One region of the Halobacillus sp. AWH4_228 genome, then DNA from elsewhere that is predicted to be linked to it. Evidence: riboswitches for the same ligand, from Rfam matches in the RefSeq annotation. Region 1 holds a riboswitch; each other region holds the start of a gene.

Evidence for each region. A riboswitch is a leader RNA that binds a small molecule or an ion and turns the genes downstream of it on or off. The one in region 1 is predicted to bind thiamine pyrophosphate.
Region 2: it holds a riboswitch for thiamine pyrophosphate, as region 1 does, so the genes downstream of both, ACXADP_RS09610 (YkoF family thiamine/hydroxymethylpyrimidine-binding protein) here and thiW (energy coupling factor transporter S component ThiW) in region 1, are expected to answer to the same signal.
Region 3: it holds a riboswitch for thiamine pyrophosphate, as region 1 does, so the genes downstream of both, tenA (thiaminase II) here and thiW (energy coupling factor transporter S component ThiW) in region 1, are expected to answer to the same signal.
Region 4: it holds a riboswitch for thiamine pyrophosphate, as region 1 does, so the genes downstream of both, ACXADP_RS05500 (acetylornithine deacetylase) here and thiW (energy coupling factor transporter S component ThiW) in region 1, are expected to answer to the same signal.

What each region holds. Positions count from the first base shown of each region.
Region 1 is NZ_JBSWTE010000001.1:533,536-536,740, forward strand. It holds gene ACXADP_RS02725 (PucR family transcriptional regulator) at 6-1,688, shown strand; TPP riboswitch at 1,777-1,886, shown strand; gene thiW (energy coupling factor transporter S component ThiW) at 1,966-2,454, shown strand; gene thiD (bifunctional hydroxymethylpyrimidine kinase/phosphomethylpyrimidine kinase) at 2,501-3,205, shown strand, end outside.
Region 2 is NZ_JBSWTE010000001.1:1,907,597-1,910,801, reverse strand. It holds gene ACXADP_RS09615 (hypothetical protein) at 1-716, opposite strand, end outside; TPP riboswitch at 935-1,035, shown strand; gene ACXADP_RS09610 (YkoF family thiamine/hydroxymethylpyrimidine-binding protein) at 1,398-2,000, shown strand; gene ACXADP_RS09605 (ECF transporter S component) at 1,997-2,575, shown strand; gene ACXADP_RS09600 (ABC transporter ATP-binding protein) at 2,575-3,205, shown strand, end outside.
Region 3 is NZ_JBSWTE010000001.1:2,553,189-2,556,393, reverse strand. It holds gene ACXADP_RS13060 (hypothetical protein) at 1-160, opposite strand, end outside; gene ACXADP_RS13055 (hypothetical protein) at 211-459, opposite strand; gene ACXADP_RS13050 (hypothetical protein) at 552-713, shown strand; gene ACXADP_RS13045 (NUDIX domain-containing protein) at 831-1,271, shown strand; TPP riboswitch at 1,316-1,423, shown strand; gene tenA (thiaminase II) at 1,533-2,228, shown strand; gene tenI (thiazole tautomerase TenI) at 2,225-2,839, shown strand; gene thiO (glycine oxidase ThiO) at 2,829-3,205, shown strand, end outside.
Region 4 is NZ_JBSWTE010000001.1:1,127,325-1,130,529, reverse strand. It holds gene tenA (thiaminase II) at 1-335, opposite strand, end outside; gene ACXADP_RS05500 (acetylornithine deacetylase) at 335-1,621, opposite strand; TPP riboswitch at 1,701-1,807, opposite strand; gene ACXADP_RS05495 (GNAT family N-acetyltransferase) at 1,911-2,405, shown strand; gene ACXADP_RS05490 (hypothetical protein) at 2,361-2,786, opposite strand; gene ACXADP_RS05485 (hypothetical protein) at 2,996-3,205, opposite strand, start outside.

The DNA.
Region 1 (3,205 bases):
TGGGGATGGGTGTACCTGTGGAAGAGGTATTGAAGCTGCCGATGTTAGAGAAAGCGAACGTGCAGACGCCTGTTTATGAGCGTGATGTGGAGTGGATCTCTGTCATAGAGACGCCTGTCGAAAATTTTGTGAGAAACAATGAATTTGTTCTCAGCACGGGAGTGGGATGCGGGGAGGATATCCCGGCCCTGGAGGCCTACGTGAAGGATGTCATCCGGTCAGATGCTTCCATTCTGGCTTTTGCCACCGGCCGTCATTTGTTTAAAATCCCTGATCGTATCATTGCTCTAGCTGAACAACATGAGCTCGTGCTTGTGGAAATCCCCTGGGAAGTACGGTTTGCGGATATTATTCAAGGCGTGCTGCAGTTAATCAATGATGAGAAACAGAAGATTCACAGGCATGTCGAAGGGATCCGTCAGGAATTGATCAATTGCGTGCTGAATGGGAAGGGACTTCAGGAAATCACGACCATCCTCTATCAATACACAGGGCTGCCCAATGCCATCAGTGACCATTTGAAGCACATCCGGGCCAATCAGCATTTTGATTCTTCCCTGATTGAAGCGTTGAACGGGCGTAAAGAAGCGGTTGTTTCTTTAATTGAGCATCCTTTCCGTGTGGAGCACCCGCTTACACATTTTATAGAAGCTTATCAAATCGGTGAAGAATGCTGTTATCAGCTTACGATTCTATCCAACTATAAGAAACAGGGATATTTGTTGTTTCAGCCGGAAAAGGACCAAGAGGTAACAACAGAGATGATGACGATTCTTGAGCACACGCTGACCGCCTGTGCCCTTTATTTCGTGAAGGAAAATGCCATCGAAATGACAGAAATCCGTCTCAAGGATAACTTTCTTTTGGAACTGGCGAAGCAGGAGCAGCGCATGGACAAGCAGCTGTTGTCGAAAGCCAGGCTTCTCGGCTATGATCTTGAGAAACCTTACGTCTGCTTTGTCGGAGAGGTTCTGTTCCATCAGCCGGCAAGCCGTTCAGTAGGAAACGATGGACAGCTTCCCTCTTCTTCTTCTCTACAGAGCCGCAACTATTACATACAGAAGGAGGCCGCTTATGCCGGGCACATGGTGGGACGGCAGGTGATGACGACCTTTGATGAAGAGAAAGTCATCATCTTTCTGGAGGCGGATAAAGCAGGCAGTGAGGAAGCAGCGAATCAATTTCTGGACCTTGTCGAAAGGCGTTTGTTCGAGCTGCTGGCTGGTGTCACGATCCAATGGGGGATTTCGTGTCATAAAGACGGGTATCAAGTATTCCATCACAGCTATGAGGAAGCGCGGACAGCCCTGCAGATGGGAGAGCAGCAGAACGAGGCCGGGGGCCGGACATTCTTTAAGGAGACAAGGATGAACAGGCTTTTGATGGCCTTATCCCATAAAAAGGAAATCGAGGATATTGTTCAGGATACTCTCCAGCCCCTGATTGATTATGATCAGAAAAGGCAGGCGGAGCTTCTTCATACATTTATGGTTTATAACAAGTACAACAGCAATGTCAGCCAGACATCGAGAGCACTGAATCTGCACCGGCAGTCCCTTCTGCACCGGCTGAGGAATATTGAACAGCTGACGGGGTTGTCCTTATTGAACGCGGATGATTTATTTTTACTGGAGCTGAGTGTGCGGCTGTGGCTCCTGAAAAAAGTAGAGAAGCCCGGGCCGCAGTGAACGGAAGTCTTTTTGCCTGGCTGCATGAGGCAGGAGATGATGACAGATTCAACCAGTTTTGTTATGATGGATGCAAGTGAATAGATTTCAAAACTACTAGGGGAGCCTGAAGAGGCTGAGAGGAAAGCATGGACGCTTTCTGACTCTTACGTACCTGATCTGGTTAATACCAGCGGAGGGAAGTAGTCACATGATCGTCATTGATCGACTTCTTCTATCAAAACCAGGTCCCCGGTGGACCTGGTTTTTTATTTTATTCCCAGGAAGGAGCTGACTGATGAATAAAACCAGAATTCTTACATTCATGGCCGTCCTTGTGGCCGTAGGTACACTAGGCTCGCAGTTTTTATGGTTTCCCGCTGGAGCAGCCAAAGCCTACCCTGTCCAGCACGCCGTCAATGTCATGGCAGCCGTAATGCTCGGTCCGATTCCAGCGGTGGCGGTCGCTTTTGTCATCGGCCTGCTGCGTTTTCTGCTGGGACTCGGGACGATTCTGGCTTTTCCCGGAGGTATGTTCGGGGCGTTTTTTGCCGGTGTATTTTATAAGGTTTATGCACGGAAGCTTTCTGCAGCAGCAGGAGAAGTGCTGGGCACAGGTGTGATTGGTGCTCTGGCCGCCGTTCCCTTCGCCAGCTGGTTCATGGGAAGCTCAGCAGCGGTCTTTGCATTTCTTCCGTCGTTTCTAGTGAGTAGTCTGTCAGGAGCGGTCATTGCTGTGTTCCTTTTATCAAGAGTGAAGGTGGAAAGCCCGCTCCCGCAGTCCTGATGAAATCCAATTGAAAAGAATGATTGATAGGAAAGGAAGTGGTTCAATGAAACCCGCATGTGTATTAACAATTGCCGGTACGGATCCAAGTGGAGGAGCCGGCATCCAGGCCGATTTGAAAACATTCCAGGAATTGAAAAGCTATGGTATGAGTGTGGTGACTTCGGTTGTCGCCCAAAATACGACAGGAGTCAAAGATGTGCATCATCTCCCTGACTCCTTCATCCGTGAGCAGCTGTTTGCGGTAAGTGATGATATGCCGGTGCACGCTGTGAAGACAGGGATGATTGCCAATAAGGAAATGATGCAGGTCATTAAAGACTGGATGCAGACCATTGATGCTCCGTATATTATGGACCCTGTCATGATTGCTCAAAGTGGAGATCCGCTTGTAGAGCAGGAAGAACAGATCTATTTAAAAAGGCATCTTGTACCAGAATCGACGCTTGTCACCCCCAATATTCCGGAAACAGAAACCCTTCTCAATCGAAGGATCCATCATGAAGAGGATATGAAGGAAGCAGCTGTGGAAATTGTAGAACAGCTGGGAGCCGGTGCTGCGCTTGTAAAAGGCGGCCATTTAAAAGGGAAAGCGGTCGACTTTCTATATGACGGATATGAGCTGCACACCTTCGAAGAAGAACGGATTGATTCAGCGAATACCCATGGCACAGGCTGCACGTACTCGGCTGCTATAGCCGCTTATATGAGCCAGGGATATCCGCTCGCGCAGGCGGTAGAGAAGGGCAAG
Region 2 (3,205 bases), 1.4 Mb from region 1:
GATATTATGTCAGTCGGAAGCGCACCGTACCCACTTCCCCATTCCGAAGGATCCTGACTGAAACAGTTCTCGCCTAACGTAAGAAGGTGGGACTGCACCTGATCAAGCCCGTAAGGCATTTGATTATGGACGAGTCCTTTATGCTTGTCCACGGAGATTAGTAGATTTTGAAAACACTGCCATTCGTGGAAATCCATCTCACTGACACTCATCAAATGTTCAACAGCTTTAACGGCTCCAGCCACACCCGTTTTCCAGGCTTCTGTTTCCCTTTGAGAGCAGTCGATGAGAAAACCGGCCAATTCCGCCCCCGGGTTAAACATCCAGTTGGACTGCACCCCTTCCCTCCACGACCACCAGGGCGCATGAGGAAAATGGTTGACTTCAGGAATAACCGAAGGCCACATCCCTGATTGACGATCGTATGAGCGAAGGAGGTAGGAAACCATCTGTTGAAGCAGCGGCTCTTTGGAAGATACATTCAATTCAGCAAGCACTTGGGAAGCTGCCCATGTGGCCATTGGAGACGAAGCTGGAAGTTGAAAATCCGGCTCAATTCCGTGACCAAAACCTCCATCTTCATTTTGGAACGCACTCAAGTATACGAGGACCTTTTCTTTAGGACCTCTTTCAAAAAGTGCTTCCCATCTGGCTGCTTCCAATGGACGTGCATACCGCTTCATCCACCTGCTTGTGCGATTCATGTGAGTGTTCATATCTGTCTTCCCCTTCCCATTGATGGTATCCCTTGTCTTCTGATTGTCCGACTCTTTTATTCCACTCAAGATATGACAGATTCTATTATCTTCAGCGTATCACGATTGGAAGATTTTGAAAATGAACTCTATCATTCGTATTCATAAAAAGGAGAATAAACATTTACAAATATTCCAACATCCGCTACGATAGAGTCAATACAAAAAACTGTATACATATGAGGCACTAGGGGAGCTGCTGCGAGCGGCTGAGAGGATGATCCGACCCTTGGCACCCGAACTAGATAATACTAGCGTGGGGAAGTGCAGCCGTTCTATCAATCAGGCCTTTACAGGTTTTATTCATCGATCAACGGACTGCATTCCCATGGGATGCAGTTTTTTTGTGTTTGGGTCTGTTATTGCTTGGTGTTGTTATTTAACATGTGAGCTCCTATCACCCCTTTCTGTCATGGGATTTGCAGGAGGCGGCCTTGGGAATGACTCCCTTTCCACGGGGTACCGTGAGCCTCCTCAAACTTCGTTCCCCGCGGAAAGCGGACAATTTTCTCTGCCATCCCATGCTCTGAGTAAACAACGGGCCGGACCCCTAATTCCAGACGGAGACGATTTAGTACTCGTTTAAAATAACAACAACAGACTTTAACAGAGCTTTGTGTTTAAAAAAAGGAGGAATGATGGATGAATCAAGTTTGTGGTACATCGAAAATTGCTGGATGTTCGTTTTCCATACATCCGATGAGTGATGAGTTTGCGGGTATAATTCTGGAAAGCTTAAAGGAAGTGGATACATCTAAAGTATGGCTCGATACCGATGATGTCTCTACGACGGTACGGGGGCGGATGGAACATATTTTTGATGTGACAAAGGCTATCCTTCTTCATGTATCCAAAGAAGGTGTTCATGCGGCTTTTCATGCGACTTATTCAATCGGGTGCCCGGGAGACTCGGCTGGAGACACGTATATGGCTGAATCCCTGCAACGGAGGAATGAAGACACTTCCCGCTCGATTACCCAGCCATTAGCAGCTAAGTTTTCGCTCTATCCAATGGGAGGGGACAGTTATATGGATACAATATACAAGCAGATTGAAGCGATGAAATCGAAGGGCATCCAAGTGACGCCCGCCCACTATTCTACAAGACTTGACGGAGATACCCATACGGTTTTCGAAGGGTTGGAAAACGTTTTCCGTGAGACAGAAGCTTCAGGGTCGTCTCACACCGTCATGACTGTATCGGTGTCGGTCAACAGCCCTTCCTCCAGGGGGAGCATCTTATGAAAAACTGGAAACTCAAAGAAATCGTTGTTCTATCTGTCTTGTCCGTCGTTTTCGCTGTCGTCTATCTCGCTTTCCTGCCTGTTGGAAAACTTCTCTCAGGTCTCTTTGGTCCAATCGGATATGATTTTATCTTTGGTATCTGGTTTATCGTATCCATCATTGCCGCCTATATTTTACGCCGCCCGGGCGCAGCTTTTCTCTCTGAAACCATCGCAGCGACAATTGAAGTTCTGCTCGGGAATGCTTCCGGTCCCCTATTGATTCTAACGGGAATGATTCAGGGATTCGGAGCGGAAAGTGCGTTTGCTCTGACGCGTTACCGGTCTTATCATCTTTCTGTACTCATGCTCGCCGGCGTGATGGCTGCCGTTTTCAGTTTCGCATGGGGGTATTTCCAATCTGGATACGCTGCGTTAAGTGGTGGATACGTCGCTGCCATGCTGATTGTCCGTATGGTCAGCGGCGCTGTGATTTCCGGAGTATTGGGTAAAGCCGTGGCTGACGGACTTGCCCGTACCGGCGTCCTTTCCAGTTTTGCTCTCGGGCGGGAATTAAGAAAGAAGAAGGCTTCCTGATGAAGACGGCTGTACAATTGGAAAACCTGACGCTTACGTATGAAGAAAATGAAAAAACCGTATTGACGGATATCACCCTCTCCATCGAAAACGAACAGGACACCCTCATCCTTGGCCCGAGCGGTTCAGGAAAAAGCTCGCTTGTCCAATGTATAAACGGGCTTTACCCGGAGGATTTGGATGGCGAGATGAATGGGCGTGCTGCCATTTACGGACGCTCAACAAGCGACTTCAAACCGGGAGAGCTGGCTAAAACTGTTGGAAGTGTTTTTCAAGACCCCGAAACTCAATTTTGTATGCTGACCGTCGAGGATGAAATCGCCTTTGGTTTAGAAAACCTTCATGTACCTGCTGAGGAGATGGAACACAAAATAGATGATGTCCTTGCACAGGTGAATCTACTGGATAAAAAAACGTCGTTCATCCATCACTTGTCCGGCGGACAGAAGCAGAAACTGGCCCTTGCCTGTGTGCTGGTGATGGAGCCGGACATCCTTCTCCTGGATGAACCGACAGCTAATCTGGATCCGCAGTCTGCTCGTGATTTCATTACTATTCTGACTTCCATAAAAAAAACTAGAAGTCTCACCTTGATTGTGATCGAACACAGATTGGAAGGATGGCTGGAAC
Region 3 (3,205 bases), 2.0 Mb from region 1:
TGGTTGTTTCTTTTTGTTCTTCAAGGCCAAGGATAACCATAAGAATGGCAAAACCTGCGAGAGTGAAAGACAAAAGGTCTCCTGATTTATCTGTCCATAATCCGTAGCCGGACAAAAGGATGATTATGACTGATAAGAGGATTCGAATCTTTTTTAACATATGTATCCGCTCCTTATAAGTGGATGGTTCTCTTTAACTGCTGCCTTCCCTTAGAGGACATAAAACAACAAGACAAGACTGACAGCGGTAAAGCCGAAGTTTAAAATGGCATGCTTATTTTGGCGGATCAAGTGATACCTCCAGGCGTCCAGTCCGCTTTTCACTGTCCAGAACAGGATAAGAAAGAGGGATCCCGTGTAGGTGTTGGATGGATTGACATCCAACAGAAACCATCCGGCAGTGATCAAAAGCGCAGCGGGAAGGATGTTCCACGCAGAAAGGACTTTCAGTTGTGTCATTGTTTTCCTCCTCTCCGAGCCATATTTTACCTGAGATGAGCATAAAAAAACACCCGTCCTGAAAAGGGCGGGTGTTTTTAGAATGAAATGACTTGACTTGTCCTTCCCTGCAGAGGACCATTATCGTGGATATCCAGCGCTTTGGTAAGGTGGAAGAAGGAGCAGGTGTCGTTGTCTACCTCGCTTCCCTGAAGGCTTCTGCCATTGATGGAGCGATGCAGAAAGTCAAAGACGTTATTATCCGTTCTGTGTAACGGTTTATAATAAAGAGACACTATGAATATGCTCAATAGTCTTTTCTTCATGAGGGGGAGGAAATTGAAGCGGTGTGTCGAATTTGGTAAGGATTGGTTAAAAAAGGAGGTTTGTATATGTCGTATTCTTATATCATAAACGTAGAAGCGGCCATTATGAAAGAGGACCATATTCTACTTATTCAAAGGTCACCGGAAGAGGAGCACGCGGGAGGATTGTATTCGCTGCCTGGAGGGAAAATGGAGTTCAGTCCGGATTCCCTTGATGTGCTGGAAGATAACGTCCGCCGTGAAATTAAAGAGGAGATCGGCCTCACTTTGGATGGGGACCTTACCTATGTACACAGCAATACTTTTTTAATCGGGGATATCCAGGTTCTGAATATCGTGTTTTTGACTACGGATTTCACAGGAGAGCCCTATATAAAGAGTCCGGAAGAAGTGGCGGACATGGTCTGGGTCGAGCCGGGTCTAAACGAGAGTCCCGTCCCGATTCCTCCATGGACCGCCAACAGTATCCAGAAAGCCGTGGAACGGCAGTCGAAAATTTGTTTTTGACAAAAAATTCTAACGTGTTACGATGAAAGGGAATTTAATAACGAGCGATCCACTAGGGGTGCCTTCTCAAAGGCTGAGATTAAAGTGATGCTTTAAGACTCTTGGAACCTGATCTGGTTTATACCAGCGTAGGGAAGTGGCCGATACCTATACATGTCTATGAAAATAAATGTATATCAGCCACTTTTCCTATGCCGGGGAAAGTGGCTTTTTTAGTGGAAAAAATCAGTGGCGGATCGTTCAACAAAGGAGAGAGTGGATATGACATTTTCAGAAGAAATCAGAAAGGCCGTGGATGAGATTTGGGAGGGAAGTTTTCACCATCCTTTTGTCACAGGGATTGGAGAGGGAACGCTTCCTCTCGAAAAGTTCCGTTATTATGTGCTTCAGGATTCGTATTACTTGTCTCATTTTGCCCGTGTCCAGTCACTGGGAGCTGCAAAGTCTGAAGATATGGCTGTCATGGCCAATATGGCGTCTCATGCTCAAAGTACGTATGAAGCTGAGCTTGGGCTTCATGAGAATTTTTCGAAGCAGCTGGGCATTACGCAGGAAGAGCGGGAGCAGTTCAAACCGTCACCAACGGCCTATGCGTATGCGTCCCATATGTACAGAGGAGCGTATAACGGGGACTTAGGGGATGTGATTGCGACGATTCTTCCGTGCTACTGGCTGTATTATGAAGTCGGCGAACATTTGAAAGAATCGTCACCGGAAGAACCGGTCTATCAGGAATGGATTGCGGCTTACGGAGGGGATTGGTTCCGGACGCTTGTAGAAGAGCAGATCGAGCGCCTTGATGAACTGGCTGAAGCGAAAACAGATGCCGGCAGATCCCGGATGAAGGAATTGTTTATCATCAGCAGTCAGTATGAATATATGTTCTGGGAAATGGCTTACCGTATGGAGGAATGGCCGTTTGATTTAAAACAGTCGATCGCAGCCGGACGTGAATGAAACTGCACGTCATTTCCACAGGGCGGCAGTCCAGGGAGGAACTGTGCACAAGGGTGGCTGCGATTGAACCGATGATTGATTTCTTCCATCTTCGTGAAAAGCAGTGGTCCGCAAGTGAAGTGGCGGATACTGTAGATGCTTTGACAGACCTTGGGTTTCCAACCGAAAAGCTCGTCATCAATGACAGGGTGGATGTAGCCGTGGCAAAAGCAGTGCCTCACGTGCAGCTGTCCGGACACAGTCTTCCGGTCGAAGAGGTTAAGCGGGCTTTTCCTTTTTTAAACGCCGGGTGTTCGGTCCATTCTGTAGAAGAAGCTGTCACTGCAGAAAAACGGGGAGCAGATTTTATTTTGTTCGGACATGTCTTTGAGACAGCATCCAAGCCTGGATCGGCGGGACGCGGGCTCGAGGCTCTGCAGAGGGTCACACAGGCAGTCTCGCTGCCTGTCACCGCGATAGGGGGATTGACACCGGAAAATGTCAGCCGTCTTCAGCCCTTTGGAGCGTCGGGAGCGGCTGTACTATCCGGCATTCTATTAGCAGACGATGCGGAAAAGGCGGTCCGCCGTTATCAATACCGACTGGGAAGGAGATGGAGGGATGTTTTATGACGCAATTGTTGTGGGTGGTGGAGTGATTGGGAATTCTATTGCGTATCAGCTGGTTAAGCGGCAGAAAAAAGTCCTCGTCATCGACCGGGGGAAAACTGGACAGAAAGCATCAAGCGCCGCCGCCGGCATGCTTGGGGCTCAGTCCGAATGGAAAGGGGACGATCCGCTTTTTCAAATGGCGAGAACGAGCCGGGCGATGTTTCCTTCTCTTGCAGCTGAATTGAAAGAACTCAGCGGGGTGGATATCGGACTCCAGCAGAAAGGGTTGTATAAAATTGCCCTTACGAATGAGGAAAAGGAAGCGTGGAAGCAGCTGGGGAAATCGCAGGAAGCGGTCGGTGAAACAGCCCGGTGGATCGATCGTGA
Region 4 (3,205 bases), 590 kb from region 1:
GTATAGGCGAGGAGGGTGGCAGAAGGTTTCGTTTCCTCCAGCTCCTCCCGGCTGATGCCGATCCGTTCCGCATAGTTCCGGTGCAGCTCCATTTCCTCACTTAAAGTGGAATGAAGCAGTTCAGAGAACATCGTCATCGTATCCAGGCTTTTCGCCTTAACGGAACCAAGAGCAAACACGCGGCAGTAATCAATCAAGTACAAATAATCCTGACGCATGAAAAATTGGAATTTCTCAAGCTCGAGCGTGCCGTCCCCAATCCCTTTGACGAATGGATGATCGAGGTAGGCCTCCCAAATCGGACGGGCACTTTCGTATAAACGGTCTGTAAACATTACGCTTCCTCCTTGTCATCTGCTTGTTGAAACCAATTGTATAAAAAAGCCATCATTGTTTTCGTATAATCCAACAGCTGTCTCCTGTCCAGCGACTCATTCACCGCATGCGCCTGATCCAGCGTGCCGGGACCGTAGAGAATGGTCGGGATGCCTGCTTCTGAGAGCCATCCTCCATCCGTCACAGTCGGAGACATGGACATTTCCGCCGGCGTACCATGGATGATTTTATGGGCTTGTTGAAGCTGCTGTACCCCTGGATGGGCAGGATCGACAGAAAAGGCGGGGAAGATTTCTCCGCGCTCCTCGATCATGGACGTTCCTCCCCATTTGAATTGAGGGGCATGGTTTTTCAGCCATGGATCGGCCTGGGCGGCAGCACGGACATGTGCTTCAATTTCTTCGATCACATCTTCATAATGCTCTTCTGGATAATAGTGCACGGTAATCCATAAAGCACAGCGGTCGGCGATAAAAGCGGCATGCCTTCCACCTTCAATGACAGCCGGATTGATTGTCGTCGATCCAGGTGGAAAGCCTGGACTCGATTTCGTCACCGCCCAGTGCTGCTCCAATTCCTGCAGCGACTGGATGATTTTCATCATTTTTTCAATTGCCCCTGCTCCGTATCTTCCTCCACCGGCATGAATGATCGAACGGCGTTCCGCGTCGTGGAAGGTTTCCGGACTTTCAATCGTAATCCATCCGGTAATGACGCCTCCCTGCCCCTGAATGGCACAGTTACTCGTATCGGCTACGATGGCTAAATCGGCATGATACCCTCTTTCTCCACAGGATTTTGTTCCTGCTTCTCCGACCTCTTCACCGACGACGGACTGCACATGAAGGTCGCCGGTCGGCTCGATTCCCGCTTCATGGAGCAGTTTGAGTGCAAACAGAACAGCCGCCATTCCACCTTTCATATCCGCCGTGCCGCGACCGTACAAGCGGTCGTCCTTCGAGGTCAGTGTAAAAGGATCATGCTCCCACGATTCCCCTTCATCCAGCGCAGCCACATCAATATGACCGTTTAAGATGAGACTTCTGCTGTGTTCCCGGTCGGTTCCTTTTTTCGTTCCGACGACAATCGGATCGCCGGGGTACAGTTCCCACGTGTCTATTTCAAAATCCATCCGGCTTAAATACTCTTCTATGTACTGTTGTGCTTCCGCCGCATTTCGGGCTGGAGGGCTTAACGTCGGAAAGGCGACCAAGTCCCCTAGAAGCTGGTGCATCTCCTCTTCCTTTTCCTCCACTCTCTGCAGCAATTCCTCTAACTGAATCATCGTACTCTCTCCTTCCATATAAAAAGCCCGCCCCTTCGAGAGAAGGAGCGGGCTTGATCATCATGTAAGAAAAGATCAATCATCGACCGCTTCACTTCCCTCCGCTGGTATGAGCCAGATCAGGTTGTAAGGGTCAAAGCTTCTGCTTTTCTCAGCCCCGTCATCAGGGCTCCCCTAGTGAAACATGCTATAAAACTGTTATTTTCATTACAACACAGGGGGCCGGAAAGGACAAGTCCCGTTTAAACGCGAAATGTAGATGGAGGACGTATAAAACAGGAGGCCATGGATGGACATCAAAAACGATGATTTAACAAGCGATGAAGTACAAGCATTCATAAAGGAACACCTTTTCAATATGACCCTGCACTCCCCGCCAGAAAGCATCCACGCATTGGATATAGAAAAATTAAAGCAGCCCGGCGTGACTTTTTGGACAGCCTGGGAAAAGGGAGAGCTGGCAGGAATGGGAGCGTTGAAAGAACTCCATCCGGCGCACGGAGAAATCAAGTCGATGAGAACGGCCTCTTCCCATTTAAGACGAGGCGTCGCCCACAGATTGCTCCAACACATCATAAATGAACCCAGCGCCCGAGGGTATACACAGCTCTTTATAGAAACCGGGTCTCAAGAGGCGTTCCATCCGGCTGTCCAGCTGTATAAGAACTTCGGGTTTGTTTTCTGTGGTCCTTTCGCCGGCTACAAGGAAGACCCGAACAGCTTATTTATGACCCTGAAACTAACGGATACTGTAATACATAGCCATGATGACCGCAACGGATAAGAGGACAGCCGCTGTCAGACTCCTCTTCAGGAAAGCAGCAGGAATTTTTTTAACGAGCGTGTAGGTGATTGGAAAAATGAAACTGATCGGTATGAGATACAAGCTTAAGAACATCGTAAAGACAGCCAATAACACAGCTAGAAGTGGTCCAATTAAAAGATACAGGCCCCACTCAATAAAAAAGCGTCCCAACGACAGCTGACTGCTTAAACGATCGGCTATCAAGGATAGGGGGAGGGCAAACACAGCATGCCCCAAATAGATGTTGACTAAATTAAAATATAAGTTTCCGACCAGGTTGCTGTAATCCGATGTGAGATAAATAGAAACCAATAAAGCTGTTACAAAACTGCTGATTAAGGCAGCAAGAATTTTCCGCATCGTACAGGCTCACTTTCATGTTGTTTTATTTATGTAGGTAAAAGAAGCGCAGGTTCCGGTTTTGGGTGGGTCTGTTCTGTTCCCGCAGGCTTCAACTTCCTCAAGACCTCACCACATGACCAGATTGCAGTATAGGCGTTGGCGACGCCTATGGATCAGGGTAAGGCAATGAGAGGAGGAGAGTCCTTTTTCTATAGGGATAGAGAAAATTATCCGCCCAGAGATATGGTCTCAAAGGCGGCTTCTTTTCCGTTTTCATAAATCCTCAGGATCTCATAACTTTGATAACCGTCGACTCTGTAGAAGCGTTCGGATTTAACCGAACCACCAGCGCCGGCCCCTGTCTTGTATAACAGGTTCAGCGTATCTTCTTCTGCCCGGACCTCGAAGGATGTATAATATTCCGCCCCTTCGCCCTG